DNA from 3 places in the Streptosporangium becharense genome. Region 3 is predicted to be linked to each of the others. Evidence: predicted binding sites of a transcription regulator. Region 3 holds the regulator's gene; each other region holds the start of a gene.
The links. Region 3 encodes HrcA, which represses chaperone genes, less so after heat shock. Its sites were predicted from a motif close to TTGGCACTCTCNNNNNGAGAGTGCCAA; they were not measured.
Positions count from the first base shown of each region.

Region 1 (3,324 bases), 2.3 Mb from region 3:
TAGAAGTCCATGTCGCCGCCGCCCGGCATGCCACCGGCCGGAGCAGCGTTCTTCTCGGGCTTCTCGGCGATGACGGCCTCGGTGGTGAGGAACAGCGCCGCGATGGACGCCGCGTTCTGCAGCGCGGAACGCGTCACCTTGGCCGGGTCGATGATGCCCGTCTCGAACAGGTTGACGTACTCGCCGGTGGCGGCGTTGAGGCCCTCGCCCGGAGTGAGGTTGCGGACCTTCTCCACCACGACGCCGCCCTCAAGGCCGGCGTTGACGGCGATCTGCTTCAGCGGCTCCTCAAGAGCCTTCTTGACGATCGCGGCACCGGTGGCCTCGTCGCCGACGAGCTCCAGCTTGTCGAACGCCTTGGCGCCGGCCTGCAGCAGGGCCACGCCACCGCCGGGGACGATGCCCTCCTCGACGGCCGCCTTCGCGTTGCGGACGGCGTCCTCGATGCGGTGCTTGCGCTCCTTGAGCTCGACCTCGGTCGCCGCGCCGGCCTTGATGACGGCCACGCCGCCGGCCAGCTTGGCGAGACGCTCCTGGAGCTTCTCGCGGTCGTAGTCGGAGTCGGTGTTCTCGATCTCGGCGCGGATCTGGTTGACCCGGCCGGCGATCTGCTCGGCGTCGCCGGCACCGTCGACGATGGTGGTCTCGTCCTTGGTGACGATGACCTGGCGGGCGCGGCCGAGCTGGTCGAGCGCGGTCGACTCCAGCTTGAGGCCGAGGTCCTCGCTGATGACCTGGGCACCGGTGAGGATGCCGATGTCGCCCAGCATGGCCTTGCGGCGGTCACCGAAGCCCGGGGCCTTGACCGCGACCGAGCGGAACAGGCCACGGATCTTGTTGACGACCAGGGTGGCCAGGGCCTCGCCCTCGATGTCCTCGGCGATGATCAGCAGCGGCTTGCCGGCCTGCACGACCTTGTCGAGAACCGGGAGCAGGTCCTTGTTGGCGGAGACCTTGGAGTTGACGACGAGGATGTACGGGTCCTCGAGGACGGCCTCCATGCGCTCCGGGTCGGTCACGAAGTAGGGCGAGATGTAGCCCTTGTCGAAGCGCATACCCTCGGTGAGCTCAAGCTCCAGCCCGAAGGTGTTGCTCTCCTCGACGGTGATGACGCCTTCCTTGCCCACCTTGTCCATCGCCTCGGCGATCATCTCGCCGATCTGCGGGTCGCCGGCGGAGATCGAGGCCGTGGAGGCGATCTGCGCCTTCGTCTCCACGTCCTTGGCCAGCTTGGAGAGCTCCTCGGAGACACGCTCGACAGCGGCCTCGATGCCCTTCTTCAGGGCCATGGGGTTGGCGCCGGCGGCAACGTTGCGCAGACCCTCGCGGACGAGAGCCTGGGCGAGGACGGTGGCGGTGGTGGTGCCGTCACCTGCGACGTCGTCGGTCTTCTTGGCGACTTCCTTGACAAGCTCGGCCCCGATCTTCTCCCACGGGTCTTCGAGCTCGATCTCCTTGGCGATGGAGACACCGTCGTTGGTGATGGTGGGGGCGCCCCACTTCTTCTCCAGAACGACGTTACGGCCCTTGGGGCCGAGGGTCACCTTGACCGCGTCCGCGAGCTGGTTCATACCGCGCTCGAGACCGCGACGGGCGTCCTCGTTAAACGAGATCATCTTGGCTGCCATACGGCTAGACCTCCCAAAGACAGGGTGGCTTGCACCGGACCGAGTCGACGCCCGCGACGGCATGTGGGCCCACGACTCCGTTCGGCAGGCCCCATCGCCTCGATCCAGGGTTGGCACTCTCAAACCGTGAGTGCCAACCATCTGTTTAGCACTCTACCCTGCCGAGTGCAAGCCGCACCCCCATGACCTGCGACCGCCCCGGGAAGCCGGATCCCATGCCCTGCGACCACCCGGGAGGCCGGATCCCGGCCGGAAAGCGGAGGCCCGGCCCACCCGCCAAGGGGATGGGCCGGGCCTCCGCGACGGTTCCGGCGGACTGCGCTGCCACCGGACCCAGCCGAAACTTTCCGCAGAATTCACGGAACGGCTACGTCAGACCGCCCGGACGGACTCCGCCTGCGGGCCTTTCTGACCTTGGGTGATCTCGAACTCGACCCGCTGGCCCTGTTCGAGTGAGCGGTAACCGTCCATCATGATTGCGGAGTAATGGACGAACACATCCTTACCACCGTCTACCGCGATGAAGCCGTAGCCCTTGTCCGCGTTGAACCATTTGACGGTGCCCTGCGCCACTTGCGACTCCTCTTACTGGGCTTGAGGACGACGCCCATTCCTCTCGCGAAGTCCTCAATCTCCGAGGCGGAGACATCGCCTACGTCGATCGCCCTCGACCATACCTGTGAGACGCGGTTGGGCAACAGAGTCAACCAACAAACTCCCTCTTTACCGACGCATTTAGTACGCGAGGATGTTTGGTTATCACGATTAGTTAGTTAAAGATTACATTATTTTACGGAGCCAACGAATGCGACCTCGCGCCACAAAGCATGACACCCGCCCGGCGGAAGCCGGGCGGGTGTCATATGAGGTGGTACAGAGTGTGCCCCAGGCGGTCCCACGGGAGCGGGATCCGGTGCGGGACCGCCGAATCGGTGCGGGAGCGGGATCCGAAGCGGAGCCGCCGGGTCTGCGCGGGAGGGGGATCCGGTGCGGGACCGCCGAATCCGGGGTCAGCCCCCGGCGACCGCCGGGATGATGGAGATCTGGGCACCCGCGGGCGTGGCGGTGTCGAGATTGTCGGCGAAACGGACGTCCTCATCACCGACGTAGACGTTCACGAAACGCCGGATCTTCCCGGTCTCGTCGAGAATCCGGGCTCCGATGCCGGGGAAGTCCGCGTCCAGCTTCTGCAGAACGTCACGAAGGGTGGCACCCTCGGCGTTCACCTCGGCGGCTCCGCCGGTGTAAGTCCGGAGGATCGTCGGAATCCGTACAGAAACGCTCATAATTCAATACCTTTCGCGATTTTTAGGCGATAGCCGTACGGAATGCGTCAAGAGACGGCCGGATGACCGCGGTGGGACGTGCCTGGCCGGCCACCGCGTCGAGGGTCTTCAGCCCGTCGCCGGTGTTGAGCACCACGGTCTCCGCCTCGGGATCGAGCACCCCGGAGGCGACCAGCTTGCGGAGGACTCCCACGGTGACGCCTCCGGCGGTCTCGGCGAAGATGCCCTCGGTTCGCGCCAGCAGGCGGATCGCCTCGACGATCTCGGCGTCGGTGACGTCCTCGACCGCCCCGCCGGTGCGGCGGGCGATGTCCAGCACGTAGGGGCCGTCGGCCGGGTTGCCGATCGCCAGCGACTTGGCGATGGTGTCGGGCTTGACCGGGCGGATCACGTCGTGACCCGCCTTGTAC
Region 1 covers NZ_JACHMP010000001.1:4,362,802-4,366,125, reverse strand. The annotation lists gene groL (chaperonin GroEL) at 1-1,628, opposite strand, end outside; gene F4562_RS19335 (cold-shock protein) at 2,001-2,201, opposite strand; gene F4562_RS19330 (MoaD/ThiS family protein) at 2,639-2,914, opposite strand; gene thrC (threonine synthase) at 2,937-3,324, opposite strand, start outside.
Region 1: groL (chaperonin GroEL) is a predicted target of HrcA. The motif match lies at 1,739-1,765, and genes of this name have one in related genera.

Region 2 (3,324 bases), 1.0 Mb from region 3:
CGCCGCGCGAACCGAGACCCGGTCGCCGAACCCCAGGGCCTCGGCGTTGGCCCAGGCGACCGCGGCGGTGAGGGGGTCGGCGTCGACGGCCTCCACGACGCACCCGGCCCTGGCCAGGGCCAGCAGGTCCCCGCCGATGCCGCAGCAGACGTCGGCGACCCGCGAGCCCGCGGGGATGCGTCGTGCCCGGTGGTCGGCGACCTCGCGGCGGGTGGCCTGCTCCAGCCCCGCGGGGGTGAAGTACATCAGGTCGGCGTCCGCGCCGAACTTCTCCCGCGCGCGCAGCCTGAGCCCGGCCTGGGTCAGCGCCGCCGAGACCAGCCCGGCGTCGTAGCGTCTGCGCAGCCGCGTCACCGCCGAGACCGGGTCGTCCCCGGCCACCTGTGCCGCGGCGTCCAGCGCCTCCTGGCCGAGCGGGGTCAGCAGTTCCCGGAACGCGTCGAGGTCCACGCCACCCGACGCTACCGCCTCAGTCGGGCAACTCGGCGAGGTCGACGTCGACGGGGAACGGGGCGGTGACCCTGAGACGGCCGCTGTGGACGCCGGTGGGGACATAGGAGCGGGTGACGGGATCGAGCCGGTAGACGTGGACGACCGGTTCGTCGTCGCTGTTCTCCACGAGCCAGAAATGCCGGATGCCGGCCTCGGCGTAGCGTCTGGGCTTCACCTCGCGGTCGCGGAACTCGGACTCCGGTGAGACGACCTCGACCACCAGATGGACCTCGTCCGGAGTGTAGGAGGTGCGGGACCGGTCCTTGGCGATCTCGCTGCCGACCACCACCACATCCGGGCACGGGCGCTGTCTCGGCCCGAGCGTGACGTCCATCTGCATGACCGCCTTGAGGTCGCCGGGCGCCTGTTCGTTGAGGGCGGTCCGCAGGCCGTACAGGAGGTACTCGTGGAAACGTCTCTGGGGGGACATGAGGATGAGGGCTCCATCGACGAGTTCGACGTGCTTGAACAGATCCAGCTCGCCGTTGGGGCCGTCGATGGGCAGGCGGTCGAGGTCGTCGGCCGTCCAGCCTCCGGGGGGAGGCAGGGGCCAGTTCGCGAGCGGGTCGCGGACCACGTCGCGGGCACCGGTGTTCTCGCTGAGCGTGCTGGTCACATCGCTCACCGTAGCGTCGCCGCGTTCGCCATGAGTGGTCATCCGGTCACATTCCCGTCGCCGTCCGATTGCCCGTCCCATGCGTACGTTCCCCGTTCCGTGAGATGCGCACCCGGTGTTTCACCTGGCGATGTGGATGGTTTGGGCAGGGTTTGACGTTCGCCTGAAGCGCAGAAGGGGTGGCTCGTGTTGACTGTCAAGGCCACCTTGCATACTGTTCCGTATTGGCACTCTCCCCGTGAGAGTGCCAATCCATGCGACGAGGTCAGGTCTGACACCCGCGACGGCAGACCGCTGGTCGCCTCTTCTAGATCATTCAAATCTGAAGGGGAGGTCCGACGTGACGACCGCCACCAAGGTTCCCGTTAAGCCGCTCGGCGACCGTATCGTGGTCCAGCCGCTTGAGGCCGAGCAGACCACCGCCTCCGGCCTGGTCATCCCGGACACCGCCAAGGAGAAGCCCCAGGAGGGCAAGGTCCTCGCGGTGGGTCCGGGCAACTGGGACGAGGACGGCGAGAAGCGCATCCCGCTCGACGTCAAGGAGGGCGATGTCGTCCTCTACAGCAAGTACGGCGGCACCGAGGTGAAGTACGGCGGCGAGGAGTACCTCGTGCTCTCCGCCCGTGACGTGCTCGCCATCATCGAGAAGTAGTTCTCGCTTCACCGAAGATGACGTATCGAGCCCCGGGCCGCGCGAGCGCCCGGGGCTTTGATGCGCTGACGTACTTACAGGGAGGATTGTCATGGCGAAGATCCTGGCGTTCGAGGAGGACGCGCGCCGAGCCCTCGAGCGCGGCGTCAACGCCCTCGCCGACGCCGTCAAGGTGACGCTCGGCCCGCGGGGCCGCAACGTCGTCATCGACAAGAAGTTCGGCGCGCCGACCATCACCAACGACGGTGTCACCATCGCCCGTGAGGTCGAGCTGGAGGGGCGGTACGAGAACCTCGGCGCCCAGCTGGCCAAGGAAGTCGCGACCAAGACCAACGACATCGCCGGTGACGGCACCACCACGGCGACCGTCCTGGCCCAGGCGATGGTCCGTGAGGGCCTGCGCAATGTCGCCGCCGGTGCCCAGCCGCTCTCGCTCAAGCGTGGCATCGACCTCGCGGCCAAGGCCGTCAGCGACAAGCTGATCGAGTCGGCCCGCCCGGTCGAGGACAAGAAGGAGATCGCGCACGTCGCGACCATCTCGGCCCAGGACGTCAAGATCGGTGAGCTGATCGCCGAGGCGTTCGACAAGGTGGGCAAGGACGGTGTGATCACCGTCGAAGAGTCCAACAGCATGGGCCTGGAGCTGGAGTTCACCGAGGGTCTCCAGTTCGACAAGGGCTACCTGTCGCCCTACATGGTGACCGACCAGGAGCGCATGGAGGCGGTCCTGGAGGACCCCTACATCCTGATCAACCAGAGCAAGGTCTCCTCCGTGGCGGACTTCCTGCCGCTGCTGGAGAAGGTCGCGCAGACCAAGAAGCCGCTGCTGGTCATCGCCGAGGACGTCGAGGGCGAGGCCCTCGCGGTCCTGGTCACCAACAAGATCCGCGGCACCTTCACCTCCGTCGCCGTCAAGGCGCCGGGCTTCGGTGACCGCCGCAAGGCCATGCTGCAGGACATCGCCATCCTCACCGGCGGCCAGGTCGTCAGCGAGGAGGTCGGCCTCAAGCTGGAGCACGTCGGCCTGGAGGTGCTGGGCACCGCCCGCCGTGTCGTCATCACCAAGGACTCCACCACCGTGGTCGACGGCGCCGGCGACGCCCAGGCGATCGCCGACCGGGTCAAGGAGATCAAGCTCGCGATCGAGCAGTCCGACTCCGACTGGGACCGCGAGAAGCTCCAGGAGCGCCTGGCCAAGCTCTCCGGCGGTGTCTGCGTGCTGAAGGTCGGCGCGGCCACCGAGGTCGAGCTCAAGGAGAAGAAGCACCGCCTGGAGGACGCGATCTCGGCGACCCGTGCGGCGATCGAGGAGGGCATCGTCTCCGGCGGCGGCTCCGCGCTCGTCCACGTCTCCAAGGTCCTCGACGACCTGGGTCTGTCCGGCGACGAGGCGACCGGTGTGTCCGTGGTGCGCAGGGCGCTCGTCGAGCCGGCCCGCTGGATCGCGGAGAACGCCGGCCTCGAAGGCTACGTCGTGACCTCCAAGGTCGCGGAGCTGTCCGTCGGCCACGGCCTCAACGCCGCGACCGGCGAGTACGGCGACCTGGTCGCCCAGGGTGTCATC
Region 2 covers NZ_JACHMP010000001.1:3,046,617-3,049,940, reverse strand. The annotation lists gene F4562_RS12955 (class I SAM-dependent methyltransferase) at 1-450, opposite strand, end outside; gene F4562_RS12950 (Uma2 family endonuclease) at 470-1,108, opposite strand; gene groES (co-chaperone GroES) at 1,449-1,760, shown strand; gene groL (chaperonin GroEL) at 1,852-3,324, shown strand, end outside.
Region 2: groES (co-chaperone GroES) is a predicted target of HrcA. The motif match lies at 1,333-1,359, and genes of this name have one in related genera.

Region 3 (3,324 bases):
CGAGCTCCGCGGGAACCTGAGGGATCTTCCCTTTCAGGGGACGCCGCCAGTCTCCCGCCAGAACGTCACGCTCGTACATCACCGACCGCCCACCGTCTCGTACCAGGGATCATGTGGACGGTAGCAAAGGCGACCGTCAGCTACCGTACGGACGGGTCTGCCCCCACGGTCCCGCCGAGTGGGCGGGGGCCGCCGCGGCGGCCTGGCGCTTGCGTGCGCGGCTCCGCTTGACCAGTACGACGATCGTCACGACGATCGCCAGCAGGATGCCCACCAGGGGGATGCCGAACCCGGCGACGACGCCCGCCACCGCACCGGTCACGAACTCCCGGCCCACACCGAACTTGGTGGTGTCCGCCTGGTCCGCGACGCAACGGACCTGGTAGTCGCCCGCCTTGTCGATCCCGATCCGCAGCCCCTGCTCCCAGACGACGCCGTTGAGCGTCACGGTCTGCGTGCCGACCGACTTCTCCAGCCGGGGCTTGTCGGCCTCGCTGGCGCCCTGGAGCGAGCACTCGTACTTGGTCGGGGCGGAGGTGGATATGTAGATCGCGGGCTTGTTCGCGGGGTCGAGCGAGACCGTCACGGTCTCGCCGGAGGCGAAGGACTCGGTGGGGGCGGCGTCGGCGACCGCCTTGACGAGGCCGACGCCGCCGCCGACGATGGCGACGATCCCGATGATGACGCTGACGATCGCGAGGAACCAGGCGCCGAAGATCCAACCGAGGCTGGGCTTGACCTTCGTCGCGGCGGGCGTTCCCTGCGGAGTTCCATAGTTGGGCGGGGGGTATCCGCCGTAGGACGGGCCGCTCGAGTACTGCTGACCGTACGGCTGCTGAGGGGCGCCGTAACCAGGACCACCCGGGGTGCCACCCGGGAAAGATCCATAATTATTAGACATACACCAATGGTGACGTGTGGTACTTGGATCGCGATAGCAGTTGACTTGCCAACGACTTGGCCCGGTCGTCCACACCTCCTGCTTATCGCGCCTTCCGGGCGGGGGCCGTACACTTGGCACTCGGGAACACAGAGTGCCAGGCCTCGTGTTTCCCCTTCGGACGCAGGCAGGAGGTGACCACGTTGGTCGACGACCGGAAGCTCGCCGTGCTGCGCGCCATCGTCGAGGACTACGTGTCCACCAACGAACCGGTGGGGTCCAAGGCTCTCACGGAGCGGCACAACCTGGGCGTGTCGCCGGCGACCATCCGCAACGACATGGCGGTGCTGGAGGAGCAGGGCTACATCGCCCAGCCCCACACCAGCGCGGGCCGGGTGCCCACCGACAAGGGCTACCGGCTCTTCGTCGACAGGCTCTCACAGGTGAAGCCGCTGTCGAGCGCCGAGCGGAGGGCCATCGAGAGCTTCCTCGCCGGCGCGGTGGACATCGACGACGTCGTCACGCGCACGGTGCGGTTGCTGGCCCAGCTCACCCGGCAGGTCGCGGTGGTGCAGTACCCCACGATGAGCAACTCGACGGTACGGCACGTCGAGCTGGTGCCGCTGAGCGAGCGCCGGCTGATGTTCGTGCTCATCACCAACACCGGCCGGGTCGAGCAGCGCGTGATCGAACTGCCCGACGCCGTGGACGACAACCGCGTCGCCCACCTGCGGGCGGTGCTCAACGCGTCGCTCGACGGCTGCGGGCTCACCAGCGTTCCCGACAGGGTCGCCGACCTGCCCGGCCGCCTGCCCCCCGAAGACCGGCCGCTGGCGACCACGATCCTCTCGGTGTTGCTGGAGTCACTGGTGGAGCGGCGCGACGAGAAAATCGTCTTCGCCGGGGCGGCCAACCTCGCCGGAGGCGACTTCACCGTCGGGCTCCGCGAGGTCCTGGAGGCACTGGAGGAGCAGGTCGTGCTCATGCGGCTGCTCGACGAGACCGCCGGCCAGTCGTCGGTGACGGTGCGGATCGGCTCGGAGAACCCCTACACCGGGCTCCGGGGCACGTCCATCGTCGCCGCCGGGTACGGTTCGGGGGACAAGCAACTGGCCCGGCTCGGTGTGCTGGGTCCGACGCGAATGGATTATCCGGTCACGATGGGCGCGGTGCGCGCGGTGGCACGCTACGTCAGCCAGATCCTGGCTGCATCCTAAGAGGTCAACGAAAAGTGGCTAAGAGCGACTACTACGGCACCCTCGGGGTGCGCCGCGACGCCAGTCCGGAAGAGATCAAGAAGGCGTACCGCCGCCTGGCGCGCGAACTGCATCCCGACGTCAACCCCGACCCCGAGACGCAGGAGCGCTTCAAGGAGATCACGCAGGCCTACGAGGTCCTGTCCGACTCCGGCAAGCGCCAGATGTACGACATGGGGGCCGACCCCTTCTCCCCGGGCGGCGGCGCCGGCGGGTTCGGAGCGGGTTTCCCGTTCAGCGACATCATGGACGCCTTCTTCGGCGCCGCGGGTGCCGGCGGAGGCCGCGGCCCGCGCTCCCGGGCCCGTCGTGGCCGCAACGCCACCATCAGGGTCGAGCTCGACCTGAACGAGACGGCCTTCGGCACCACGCGTGAGCTGGTCGTCGACACCGCCGTGGTCTGCGAGGTCTGCTCGGGCGCCGGGGCCGCTCCCGGCACCCACCCCGACACCTGTGACATGTGCCACGGCCGCGGCGAGGTCTCGCAGGTCACCCGCTCCTTCCTCGGGCAGGTCATGACCTCCCGGCCGTGCCCCCAGTGCGGCGGCTTCGGGTCGATCATCCGTCACCCCTGCCAGGAGTGCTCCGGCGACGGCCGGGTCCGCACCCGGCGGACGATCAAGGTCCGTATCCCGGCCGGCGTCGAGGACGGCACCCACATTCAGCTCGCGGGCGAGGGCGAGGTCGGCCCGGGGGGCGGCCCTCCCGGCGATCTGTTCCTGGAGATCGTCGAGCGTCCGCACGAGATCTTCGAACGTCGCGGCGACGACCTGCACTGCACCGTGCAGATTCCCATGACCGCGGCGGCCCTCGGCACCACGCTGACCATGGAGACGCTCGACGGCGCCGAGGAGCTGGACATCCGGCCCGGCACGCAGTCGGGGCAGACGATCCCCCTCTACGGCCGGGGCGTGCAGCGTCTCAACGAGACCGGCCGCGGTGACCTGATGATCCACGTCAACGTGGAGACCCCCACCCGCCTCGACGCGGCCCAGGAGGAACTGCTGCGGGAGCTGTCCCGGCTCCGTGGCGAGGAGCGACCGCCCGGCAGGTTCGCCCCCGGCCAGCAGAGCTTCTTCTCCCGGCTGCGGGACGCCTTCAATGGTCGCTGACGGCCTCGCCGGCCCCGGCGGGACCGGCGGCCGATGACGGTCCCGGTCTTCCTGGCCGACCCCGCCGACCTGGCCA
Region 3 covers NZ_JACHMP010000001.1:2,037,290-2,040,613, reverse strand. The annotation lists gene F4562_RS08750 (DUF3097 domain-containing protein) at 1-79, opposite strand, end outside; gene F4562_RS08745 (hypothetical protein) at 137-901, opposite strand; gene hrcA (heat-inducible transcriptional repressor HrcA) at 1,084-2,097, shown strand; gene dnaJ (molecular chaperone DnaJ) at 2,112-3,248, shown strand; gene F4562_RS08730 (16S rRNA (uracil(1498)-N(3))-methyltransferase) at 3,282-3,324, shown strand, end outside.